One region of the Paenibacillus thiaminolyticus genome, then DNA from elsewhere that is predicted to be linked to it. Evidence: riboswitches for the same ligand, from Rfam matches in the RefSeq annotation. Region 1 holds a riboswitch; each other region holds the start of a gene.
The links. A riboswitch is a leader RNA that binds a small molecule or an ion and turns the genes downstream of it on or off. The one in region 1 is predicted to bind cyclic di-GMP.

Region 1 (3,144 bases):
CCCAGCTGTTGTATAAAATAGCGTCCTCACTGCTTATTGCCGGATTTATCTTTACGTCATTTCGTTTTTTTCCGAGTGAGGGGCCGTCTTTATTGATCGTTATCCTGCTCTTTGCCAGGTTGTGGCCGAGATTTACCAGCCTCCAGTCCAAGCTGGAACAATTAGCCTCGACCATCCCGGCCTTCAAGGCTCTTCAGCAATTGCAGCGTGACTGCAAATTGGCCGCAGATCAGGCGATTACGCTTACCGAATCGCCCGCTCCGGGACCTGGCCATTGGTTCGTTATGCAAGGAATCGAAGTCAGAAATCTTTCGTTTCGCTATCAGCCGCAACTGCCTGTGTATGCTTTGCAAAATATCAGCGTTCATATTCCAGCCCAAGGGATGACCGCTATCGTTGGCAAATCAGGGGCCGGCAAGAGCACGTTTATCGATATCCTTATGGGCCTGATGCAGCCTGAATCCGGTCAAATCCTCGTGGATGGCATAGCGATCACGAATGACAACCTGCTCGCGTACAGACGCTCCATCGGGTATGTGGCGCAGGATCCGTTTCTTTATAATGCGACCATAAGAGAAAACCTGTTGATGGTGAAACCGAGTGCCACGGAGAACGAACTGTGGGAAGCCCTCGATTTTTCCTCGGCAGCTGAATTTGTACGCAAGCTTCCTCACCAATTGGAGACGCTCATTGGAGATCGAGGCATTCGTTTGTCAGGAGGAGAACGGCAGCGCCTGGTCCTGGCAAGAGCCATCATCCGGCAGCCTTCTATCCTTGTTCTGGATGAGGCGACAAGCGCACTGGATACGGAGAATGAAAAAAAGATTCTGACCGCTTTACATCGGTTGAAGGATCGCATTACGGTCATTGTGGTTGCCCATAGGCTGTCCACCATCCAAAACGCGGAACAAATTTTAGTCATACATGACGGGAAATTGGCTGAACAGGGAACCTTTTTGTCATTATCCTCAGAAAAAAAGAGCATATTTGCAAATCTTTTACAAAATCAGGAGGCGCAGCCTGTTAACGTCTATACGCTGTAGCCGCTTTCGGAGGTGGGGGAAATCGGATATAATAGGGACAAGCAGATGTATACACGGAGGTTAAATCATGATCGGAGAACGGATTCAAATCCTTCGAAGGAAGAAAAATTACTCACTGTCAGAACTCTCCGAAAGAGCAGGTGTCGCAAAATCCTATTTAAGCTCAATTGAAAGAGGAATTCAGCAGAATCCTTCCATTCAATTTCTGGAGAAGATTAGTGTTATTCTCGGGGTCTCAGTTGAGGAGCTGCTGCAAGACAAGGAAGCTTCGAATGAAGCTGAGGTGTTGGACGAAGAATGGACTAATCTCGTAAAAGAAGCGATGGCTTCTGGCGTAAGTAAAGAGCAATTCAAAGAATTTCTGGAATATAATAAGTGGAAGCTAACACGCGAAGAGTCATGATGCTCCCTAGCGTTGACGCAGCCCAAAATAAAGAAATCTCCGATTGTTGAGTTCACCGCGCGTTATCTGTAAACATGCCTCAACGAAGGAGATTTCTTTTCGATAATGTCAACAATCGTGAGTTATGCTTCTGAATTGACATGGAGCGGCCATTCAGGATCAGACTGTGCCTGAAAATCGCGAAGAAGTTTACGAATGTCCGCAATGGAAAGGCCCATTTGTCGTGCAGTTAAAATAATAGCTACCCAATCCTTGTCCAATTGTTCATTGTTACCTGTAACCGCTTCAACCATGATTGCATTGCCTCCCGAATTTACTCGGCCGGTTGCACCACTAACTCCACACGCCTAAAGTGCCCAGACAAAAAAGGCGCATTTCATCGTTTCCTAATATATACTTATTAAGTAGTATTATACACGACATTTGACGTTCCATGGTGTCATAGTATGTCGTCTCTGGAGCACTAGTTTTGTCGAATTCGATGATTACCCGGCCGTGATCCTCTCGCAATAACCTTGCGGATTATGAACCTGCCAATTCCAGCTATCTTCACACATGTCGGTAATGCCGTATTTCGGGAACCACCCCAGGCTTATATGGGACTTTGTCGGATCAGCATAGCATATCCCGATATCCCCTGGTCTTCGCCCCACGATTTCATAGGGAATCTGAATCCCCGACACCTTCTCGAAGGAATGGATCATCTCCAGCACCGTAAACCCCCGGCCTGTACCCAGATTGTAAAATTCGACCCCATTTATATGATCCAAATGCTCCAATGCTTTCAGATGGCCTTGCGCCAAATCCACGACATGAATATAATCTCGGATTCCCGTACCGTCTTTTGTAGGGTAATCGGAGCCGTATACTTTAAGCGACGGCAATCTCCCCACAGCTACTTGCGTAATAAACGGCATTAAATTGTTAGGCGTCCCATTAGGGCTCTCTCCGATCTTTCCGCTTTTATGTGCACCGACGGGATTGAAATATCTGAGAATGGAAATTCCCCATCTCGGGTCAGAAGAAGCCAGATCCTGCAGTACTTGCTCAATCATTTGTTTGGTTCTTCCATAGGGACTCACCGCCCCAAGGCTGGCTTCCTCCGAAATGGGAACACATTCCGGTACCCCATACACCGAGGCGGATGAGCTGAATACCAGGCTGTACACGCCATGCTTGGCCATCGCCCTGCACAGAACCAGCGTGCTGGTAAGATTCGTATGGTAGTATTCAAGCGGCACCTGAACCGACTCCCCAACCGCTTTCAGGCCGGCAAAATGGATCACGGCATCGATGCGATGTCCCTCGAATATCCGATTCAAGCGTTGCTCGTCGAGAAGATCCGCTTCATAAAAAGCAAATCCTTTGCCCGTAATATCCGAAATCCGACGAATCGCTTCCGGATGGCTGTTGGAGAAATTATCAAGAACGACGATATCATATCCCGCCTCCAGCATTTCTACGCAAGTATGGCTTCCGATATAACCGGCGCCACCCGTGATCAAAATGGCCATTACCTTGTCTCCTCTCTCCGTATGACCGGATTGAATTTAGTAAGGATCGGCAGCTTTCCCATATTCGCCTTGGCTATGTTCGTTAAGTAGATAAACTCGCTCGATTTGCGAAAGCACACATAGAAGATCAGGTTCGTTACGGACAGGCACAGCAGGACCCTGACGGCGATATCCCATAACAGCG
Region 2 (3,144 bases), 840 kb from region 1:
CCGCTTCGCCCAGCATCTGGTTGAACTGCTGACCCATCTGCTTGGCGCCATCCAGGCTGAAGCGCTCCGGCCGATAATAAATCGTAAATAAATAAGGGGCAAGGAAAGCCTCTTCCCTACCCAAGATCCGGCCATGCAGGTCTCCGGCTGAAATATCGGCTCTCGTCTTGCCAGGCACCTCGGCATCCTGGCACCAGCAGCAAGTCGTGATGCCGCCGCCGGCGCCCAGTTCCTGCCCGCCGGTCTTCAACTGGCCGCACAGCACCTGGGCCGCGCTCCACAGCGTCCCCTCCGGGCGAACCGGCACTTGCACTCCGTCCCGGCTCTGGCTGGCCATCACATGAAGAATCACTTCCTCTGCGTTATGGTACCGTGCGACCAGACCGCTCCATGCTACGCCCACTGCAGCCTCCAATGTGACCGAACGGGTGCGTGTGAGCAGTTCCAGTCTATCCACGATGGCAGAAGGAATCTCGAAGGTATGGGCGTCATAGCCCGTAAGCTGTTCGGTTGTAAATGGAATGGCAGACAAAATGATTCAGCTCCTTATCATTGACGAACAATAGGGTTGAAACCGATCCAATAGTTGTTCCAATGTCCAATGCTCTATGGGCGCAATCTTGGAATCGACACCGCATGCCATCACACAATACCCGGCATCCAGACTCTCGATCCGGGTAAAGACATATCCCCGCGCATGCCATACGGACGGAAGCCGCCAAGGGTAAACCCCGTCCGGCAGTATCTCCAATTCATCCAGCGGACCGTATCGTCCGGTTCCACGGGCTTTGAGATAGCTCTGCTTGGCCGTCCACAGCCAGTGAAGAAAGCGGGCGCGCGCATCCGCCGCCAGACCGATAGCGATCCGGTATTCCCGAGGCGTGCACAGGGTGCGGGCCGCCTCAGGATTCATAGGCCCGATCCGCTCGATATCAATGCCGACATCGCAGCGATCGATCGCCGTCACGATCCAGGAACCCGAATGCGCTAGATTGAAATATATTGAATTGTCTGGGGCCAAATACGGCTTGCCGTACCGGTTCCGGATGAATGCGATCTCGTCGTTCCTCCTCCCGGTCAGACGGCAAATCTGGCACCGGACGAGAACTTCGGCGATAACCATGCGATGACGGTCCGCACGCTGGCTCAGCCTCGCGTACCGCTCCTGCTGATCGGCAGACAGGAACGGAACGAGACGGTGCACGATGCGGTCATCGGAGTGTCGGTCCCAGCGGAGAGCAGCAATCTTCATAGGCTCAGCATCCTCTATGCATAGAAAAAAGGCTACATGCAGCAATAGCCTCATCACCATAAAGAACGTGAATGGTCCCCTATTCAACATGGCAACCCGGCCGCCATAGCTCCATGAAGGAGAGTTAGGCCCGAGGCTTTGCGTCCTTGCCTTTCGACAAGTTTGCCTTTTTCAAGTTTTGTTGTATGAATCCAATACGGTTGCTCTCTCCGCGGCAGCGGCTCTCTCTGTATAGCGTCATGCTTCTATACCCATACTACGAATAAAAGTATAGATATGAGCGTGAGCCGATAATGCGAAAACTGTTGATTACGAACCGTCATGGATGGAATATCTATTCCTTGAACCGTTTGGCGCCCACCATCCAAGATCCGAAGCAGCGGATCAAGGTGGAGGCCATCCGTCTTGTCATGTCCGGACATACCGCTAAGGATGTCGCGCAGCAGCTGGGCATTCACCGACAGACGGTATCGAATTATGTCAAAATCTTCAACAACGGCGGCCTCGAACAATTGCTAACCAACGTTGCTTCTCCCGGGAAGCCAAGAATACTGACCCCTGAGCAGGAAGAAGAACTGATCGGCATCATCAGCAGCCGCAAACCCTCTGCCGGGTCATCTGCGGGCTGGTTGATGCGTGACATCCAGGATCTGCTGGAAAAGCAGTTCCAGGTGCATATGACACGGACGGGCGTTCGGGATATGCTGCGCAGATTAGGTCTTAAGTACACCTCATCCGGCTATGTGCTCAATCGTACCGAATAGATCCTCCTCTGGCTCTATTCAGAATATCGGCAATTATATGTCGTTTGATTAACGCCACCCCTTAATAATACGGAGCAAAATTCGACATTGCAACTCAATATATGTCACTTTTTGAGGAAAAAGAGAAGAAAACGTAATAGGTAAATAGAATTATACACCCGTTAGCAGTAATGATAAATAAGTCTCACTCAAAAAAAATAAGTATACATAAGAGAGAGAAATTTATTCTTGGAAGGCCGCGGGGCTGCGGGATGTTTGGGCGGGAGGGCAAAGGAGAGAAAAACACTTGGTCATGTCCCGGCCAATGGAGATTTTCCAGCAATAATATAAGTCTCGTTCCATTTACTTAAAAATTTAGGATAATTGTCGGATCCTCTTCCGGCTGCTATGTTCTCTTGACTACCTGTTCTCCATATCCGATGCAAATGCATGCACCATCTGTCGAACTCGGTCTGCAATTTTTTGATGTGAAGCGCAACGTCGTCTCTGCAATCCAAATACAGCGTCCCGGGCGTTCGCTCGTGTCCGAAGCGTACTTCGACAATCATACTCTACCTCCTTATCAAATATTGGTGTTCCATAAATAGAAATATATATCTGGATATATTTTACACATCAACTCTACTGGCTGCAAGTTATTAATAAAGCTGCATAGATTTCAGGCTATTGAGAAAGTCCGAGGGATTTTGTGGCACTTCATTTTTTGTGTGGTGGCTCTCGTCTCTCCGTAGAAAAAATCGATTTAAAACGTTATGGGTGCCAAGTTTTGAGTAGGAAAATGGACAATCTCCACCCCTTCGTAAAAAACAGGGGTTTTCCAACGGCCTGAACACTGCACCAATTCCCTAGACACGTCTGTCCATGAGGCGAAATCCGCAAAACTGCATGATTTCTCCAGACACGCCTATTCGCTAAGCAAAATCTGCAAAACTGCATGATTTCAACACCTATTCGGTAAGCGAAATCCTGTGCAAATACAGCAATTCGATATGGACGACTTTCCCAGAAAGGGAATCCTGCAAAACTGCAGGAATTTCACCCGTTTCGCTTCGACTTGAAGCAAAAGGGCCTAAAATGATGTAGATTTGCAGCAATTCCTCGGGATGTGGACTCATTGAGCCGAAATTC
Region 3 (3,144 bases), 590 kb from region 1:
CGACGTACGGTCACCCTTCGCATCGGTGTAATTCATCGTCGTTGTCTTGTTAGTCGGGTACAATTGTTTCGGATCCGGATTTTTGGAGTGATCCATTTTGACCCGGTAAGTAAGAGTCGCTGGATTGCCTTCCGTGACATTGCCGATGTCCCAGTTGAACGTCTCGGTTTGCGGGTTCCAGGTGACCTCCCCTTGAGAGACCTTATAGTCGTCCGGGCCGAAGGAGCTCCCCTTCAACTTCAGATCGAACATGTCCCCCATCGGGTCAGTGACTACCGCATTTTCAGCGGCAAAGGCAATTTTGCTGGCCAGCTCGGAGAAGATTCGCTCCAGACTGTCGCTGCTGCCCGAATAATAACCTTTGTTCCCTACATCCTTCAGCGTATTGGTTGCATTGCTATTGCTCCCCACATCCAACCCGATAGAATAAATGCCGATTCCGGCATCATGGGCCAGCTTGGCTTCGGAAATCGTGCCGATGCCATTGTCTTTAATTTCAAACTCATAGCTGCAGCTCCACCAACCACAAGTTTCCTTGCCCAAACCATACCAGCTAGATCCTAGGCTAAAACTGGAGCCCGACCCGATAATGTTTTTGTAGTTAAAATCAGAAAGAATAAACTGATGGCTATTATTTCCCCATGAACCTTTTACTGCAGTAGACGCCTTGTAACTATACGTCGGCTCCCCGTCACTCAGCAGAACGATCACTTTGTTGTTGGCCTGGCTTGTCTTTAAAAGTTCCTGAGCTTCGTGGAGTCCTGCCTGAATATTCGTTCCCCCGGTCGCCTGTATATTATCAATGGCACGTTTCAATTCCGTCTTCTGGTCAAGGCCTTTGAAGTCAGATACCTGATCAGAAGTCTTATTGAAGGTCACTACTGCAATTCTCGTGTCCGAGTCTTCAATCAACAGATTGTCAACGAATTTCTTGGCTGCATCCTTCGCCTTTGGCAATCGATTCTGGTTCGGTTTTTGGGTCATGCTTCCCGACTTGTCGATCACGAGCACGACATCGGAGGAGCCCGATTTCAGGTTCTTGCCTTCGACGGTCAGTGTAATATCCCATTCATCCAGCTTGCCTTCGACCGGGTTGGCTTCCTTCGTGAGCTTCACCGCTCCCGGATTCGGCCACTCAAGCTCCCCGGAACTCGCCGCCTGGGCGCCGATCGTGCCCGGAATCGTCCCAAATGCGACACTCAACATACACAACCATGTAACTACTAGTCTGAATCGGCGTTTCATAGTTTCCTCCTCATTTTTTCATCTGAGTCCTCCTTTGCAGAGTAAAAATTGCCTCCTCACGTCTTATTTATATCGTTCTGCGGGCCAAAAATACCGCGGAGAACCGCCCTATGAAAAATAAAAAAATCCGGCTGCAATTTAACGATTGTTAAATGCAGCCGGACGATCATGGGCCTGACGACCTTTAGATTCCTAAGCTTTGCGGCCTAATCTTTCGATTAGTGTGCCCTATGTAATTGGCGTATCCAATCATATCCAGCTAAAGCACTATTCATGCTCAATATATGGGACAGCCTCCTATTTGTCAATCACTTTTTTGAAAATTGTTCGATGCACTTCCAAAGGCAGAAAAAAACCCGAAATATCCCCTGATTGGGGGATTTCTTTCGACCTTAAAATGATATAAAATATTCATTTCTTTGAAAATTTATTGCACACTATTTTCATTATTATAGGCACTTCGACCTAATATTTCACAATTCGACGCTCCCTCATATAAATGGATGAAGAAGGATGGAGAAGGAAATGAAACCCCAACTCGCATGCCATCGATTCATGCCGAATCGGGTCATACTATAAAGGCAGGTTTGTTCTGCTCCGTAAAGAGGAGACGACAACTGAACAGGTAATTTGCAGATCTTGGATCGTTGACAAACGGACAAACAGGACATATGATAAATGATGTAACGGATGTGTAACCGGTTACACATGGAAAGGAAGGATACTCCGTCATGGCCACGATCAAAGATGTGTCGAGATTGGCGGGCGTATCGGTCGCAACCGTCTCCCGGGTCCTTAATCAAAAAGGGTATGTCCACGAGGACACTGAGAAGAAAGTGATGAACGCGATTCGGGAACTGGACTATATTCCGAATGACGTCGCCAGGAGCTTGACCAAAAAATCGGCGAAAATGCTGGCGCTTATTGTCCCGGACATCACGAACCCGTTCTTCAATGAACTTGCCCGAGCCGTGGAGAAGGTGACCCAGCTATACGGATACGCGACCATTCTGTGCAACTCCGACGACACCCCTGCCAATGAGAAGCAATATATTCATGCGTTGAAGCAGAAATACATCGACGGCTTCATTCTTGCATCCAATACGCTATCGGCGGAAGAAGTCCAACAGCTGGATGTCCCGGTGGTTACGTTGGACCGGACGATTTCGGACACCATACCGACGGTCGCCTCCGACAACCGCGAGGGCGCACGGCTGGGCGTGCAATATCTCCTCGATCGGGGCTGCAGCAAAATCGCCCATATTCGGGGCCCACAGCAGCTATCGATTGCGGACGAGCGCTGCCAAGGATATTTGGATGTGGTGCAGGAGGCTGCATGGTTCTCTCCCGATCTCATCGTCGAGGGCAACTTCAATCTGAACCAAGCGACCGACACAGTCAATCGCTTGCTGGACCGCCACCCCGATATCGACGGAATCTTCGCCGGCAACGATATTATGGCGATGGGAGCGCTGCGGGCCGTTCAGAAACGGGGCATCCCCGTTCCCGACCAGATGCAGATTGTCGGCTTCGATGGCATCTCGCTAGGCGAGATGGTCTACCCGGAACTGACGACCGTCGCGCAATCGATCTATGAAATGGGACTGCTAGCTGCTCGAATGTTGATTAAAATGATCGAGAGAAAGCCGCTGGATACGATGCATTACAATCTTCCCGTAGAGCTGGTTCGGCGAGGGACGACGCGATAATCGGCCCGGCCTCAGCTCGGCTTTCATAGAACTTCATTTTCAGGGAATGCTATTCTTTAGAAAAACAGCGTACGCTCGCTCCAGTCTGATTTTTCTTCATACCCATCCGACAGCTTGGGATGAAGAAGTTCTTTGTCGGATGTGTAACCGGTTACACATGCAATGGATTTGTTTTCACAAGTCGCTTTCA
Region 4 (3,144 bases), 2.8 Mb from region 1:
ATTGACTTCTCCCGTCACGGTAATACGGGATGTCAGATCTCCGTCTTCTGTGTCCGTAGCGGTTACGCCGGCCAGCTTATCAAAGTTGTCGCCGACTTGAAGCGTCAGGTCCGTTACGCCATGCAATACAGGCGGTTGATTGTTGCTTGGAGCTTCATCACCCAGAATGAGTTGTCTGTTCATCTCCGGGCTGTTATTCGAGACCCGCTGAACAAGCTCCATGCTTGTAATCTCGGCATCTCCCTTAAGTTTGAACGTATAGGATCTGCCAGGCTCAATCGTCTTGGCGTCATAAACCGATTTCAAATCGACGACTGTATACCCGTTCTCATTGGTTACGGTTCCCGCCAAATAATCGCCGGAAGTGAACGATCCATCGGCTTGGATGTAAAGCTTCGGCAGCTTAACTGTTTTTGCTCCTCTTTCCACGGCTCTCAATACTTGATTCGATTCGGTCAAAGACTCGTTATTGACGAGGGTAATTTCATACCCTTTATTGTTGCCCCAAGGCTCTGTATACGGTTTCATAGCAACCGTCACGTCCAGCTTGGTATATTGGATCTCATGTGTTTTCAACGGCTGGCTTCCGAAGAGGCCTTCTTTCGTTACCTTTGTTAATTTGTCGCGCTTGGCCGGGTCCGTAGTAGGGGCATCATTGGAAGCCATCCAAGCAATGACGCCGCCTAGGCCGCGCTCAAGCACATATTTCGTTTTCTCTTGAATCGATCTTTCATTGTCATACGTGTAGAATACGCCAGTTGTATTATCATATAGATATGGAGCTTTAGCTGCATCATCCCAGTATTCTTTGAGATTCGGGTATGCGGCCTTCAACTTGTCGAGATTGCGATAAGACCAAGTCCCTGTTCGGCGGCCGCCGTCCCCCAGGACGAGAGGGGATTCACCAACCGCGCCGCGGGATGGAGTCTGATCCGCATCCTTGGCAGATAGTGCGGCGTCACCGAATAGTCCCGGATGATTCGGATCGGATCCTTGAGACACCTTATCCCAGCCGCGAGTATAGTAGGCCGCCCCGATAACAATCTTGCTCGGTTCGGCACCTTGCTGAATCAAATAGTTCACGCTCTCGTCAACAGATAGGTTGTTGCCGGTGAGCGGGTCATTTGGATTCGGATACAAGCCGGTATGATGGCCGCTTACCTCATCCCATGCGCCGCGCATGTCATAAGTCATGATGTTGGCAAAGTCTACAATGTTGAACAGTCTTGGCACATCAATGCCGATATCAATCTTAGCCTTCGGCGCTGGGAGCGCAACAGACAGTTCATACGCTTTACCAAGCTCGGCTCCTTGTTTATTCAATGCGTTTTTCAAGTCTTGCAGGAGCACGATATAATTATTTTTATCCTCCGGCGTGGCGTATTTCGTGCCTTCATCGTTTTTATTATCGACCAGATCAGGCTGGCGAACTTCAGCCGGGAACTCCCAATCCACATCAACGAAGTCCATGTTCGTGTACTTGATGAATTTCATGACATTCTCCACCAGATTCGCCCGCTTCGAAGCATCGGCCGCTACAACGGAGAAGTCGCCTGATTTGGACCATCCGCCAAGAGAGATGCCGATTTTCAGGTTCGGGTTTTCTGCGCGCAATTGCTGCAGGGCGATAAGGCTGCCTGAATTGGCCATATCCCATTGTACGCCATCCTGGCCGACAGGCGCGCCCACAGCCGCATCCTTGTCCGTAAAGACGAGGTTGCCTTGAGCGTCAAAATCGAGGAACGCATAGTTCAAGTGGGTTAATTGATCGGCGGGAATATCCTTGGGATAAAAGTTCCCTTGTCCTCCCCAAATCGACCAATCGCCATAGTACATGACATTCCGGATTTCCTGTGTCGAGTTCTTGACCACAGGTTCCTGTGCTGCAGGAACAGTCGTTCCTGCATAAGCTGGCGCCAATGAAGACACGAACATCATGATGGTCATTACCGTCATGGCGAACAATCTTCGGGCACTCTGCTTTCTCCTAGTCTTCATCCGTTATTCACTTCCTATCAATAGATTATATTAATAGGCAGCTAGGGCAGGGTAACGCTTACATTTATAACGCATACGACTAATAGGGCTTGGATGCTATTAATCGGCAACTGGCTGGCATAGAATTTTCCTTAGCCCCTTTAGCTTTGCGTCACTAGATTTCCCTAGCTTTGCCTAGTAATACCTGGACATAAATGCATACGCTTTTACTTTTAATGGCGGCGATGTATTGTATAACGATGCATGTATGCACCGTTTAATATACAGTATTTTCTCGTTTATTTAATGGGTCTTGCAGCTCATATGTGAATATATGAACATAGGTCGATTCTATTATTCACTTGCAACATATAAGGTTAATAATGCGGATGCGATAAGGGACCGTATTTTGATTTCATATGGTTTCATGCTGTGCATCTTCCTAGTAACTGCGCCATTCCCTTGGCATTCCTTGTTCTGCATTTTTACATTTTTAAGATGTCCGGCAAGGTTTGGGCCAATAGGTCTTAGGGAGGAGGGGAGATATATCTTGGATTGGATGAACTAGCCGGAGTTCGCAAAATGATAACCGAATATAACTATCCTTATGGGAGAGGTTCAGCAAGTTGCCTCCACATTTGGAATTGTAGTACGATGATAAGGAATCCAAGCAATGGGAAATTGTAACTCATATTACATAGGATAGGAGTGTTGCTACATGCTGACGCCACTGAAGGATAAGACGGTCGTCGTGACCGGAGCCAGCAAAGGAATCGGCAAAGGAATTGCGAGAACCTTCGCCGCACAAGGGGCGAAAGTCGCGGTCGTCGCACGCAGCTTGACGAAAGCGGAGGAAACCGCGGCGGAAATCCGGGATAACGGAGGTATTGCTCATGCCTTCCAAGGAAATGTCGCCGATTTGGAGTCGATGAAGTGCGTTGCAAGCGAGGCGGCCGCTACTTTCGGGGGGATCGACGTTCTGTGCGCCAACGCCGGTATTTTTCCGAATGCGACGATCGAGGAGATGACCGGCGAGCATTGGGATCAGGTGATGAACACGAATGCACGCGGGACGCTGTTTTCCCTTCAAGCCTGCCTGCCCTTTCTGAAGAAAGCGGAATACGGCCGGATCATTGTTACCTCCTCGATTACGGGGCCGGCCACCGG

Region 2: linked by a shared signal. The riboswitch ahead of FLT43_RS22450 (4'-phosphopantetheinyl transferase family protein) and the one ahead of FLT43_RS18900 (anti-repressor SinI family protein) in region 1 are both predicted to bind cyclic di-GMP.
Region 3: linked by a shared signal. The riboswitch ahead of FLT43_RS16130 (MucBP domain-containing protein) and the one ahead of FLT43_RS18900 (anti-repressor SinI family protein) in region 1 are both predicted to bind cyclic di-GMP.
Region 4: linked by a shared signal. The riboswitch ahead of FLT43_RS01945 (glycosyl hydrolase family 18 protein) and the one ahead of FLT43_RS18900 (anti-repressor SinI family protein) in region 1 are both predicted to bind cyclic di-GMP.

Annotation. Positions count from the first base shown of each region.
Region 1 covers NZ_CP041405.1:4,229,379-4,232,522, reverse strand. Annotated here, with positions in the region: gene FLT43_RS18910 (ABC transporter ATP-binding protein) at 1-1,043, shown strand, start outside; gene FLT43_RS18905 (helix-turn-helix domain-containing protein) at 1,111-1,446, shown strand; gene FLT43_RS18900 (anti-repressor SinI family protein) at 1,569-1,739, opposite strand; cyclic di-GMP riboswitch class II at 1,757-1,842, opposite strand; gene galE (UDP-glucose 4-epimerase GalE) at 1,932-2,960, opposite strand; gene FLT43_RS18890 (lipopolysaccharide biosynthesis protein) at 2,960-3,144, opposite strand, start outside.
Region 2 covers NZ_CP041405.1:5,068,044-5,071,187, reverse strand. Annotated here, with positions in the region: gene FLT43_RS22455 (non-ribosomal peptide synthetase) at 1-532, opposite strand, end outside; gene FLT43_RS22450 (4'-phosphopantetheinyl transferase family protein) at 539-1,252, opposite strand; cyclic di-GMP riboswitch class I at 1,340-1,429, opposite strand; gene FLT43_RS22445 (helix-turn-helix domain-containing protein) at 1,546-2,016, shown strand.
Region 3 covers NZ_CP041405.1:3,643,264-3,646,407, forward strand. Annotated here, with positions in the region: gene FLT43_RS16130 (MucBP domain-containing protein) at 1-1,245, opposite strand, end outside; cyclic di-GMP riboswitch class I at 1,396-1,483, opposite strand; gene FLT43_RS16135 (LacI family DNA-binding transcriptional regulator) at 1,977-2,954, shown strand.
Region 4 covers NZ_CP041405.1:458,391-461,534, forward strand. Annotated here, with positions in the region: gene FLT43_RS01945 (glycosyl hydrolase family 18 protein) at 1-1,998, opposite strand, end outside; cyclic di-GMP riboswitch class I at 2,101-2,183, opposite strand; gene fabG (3-oxoacyl-ACP reductase FabG) at 2,696-3,144, shown strand, end outside.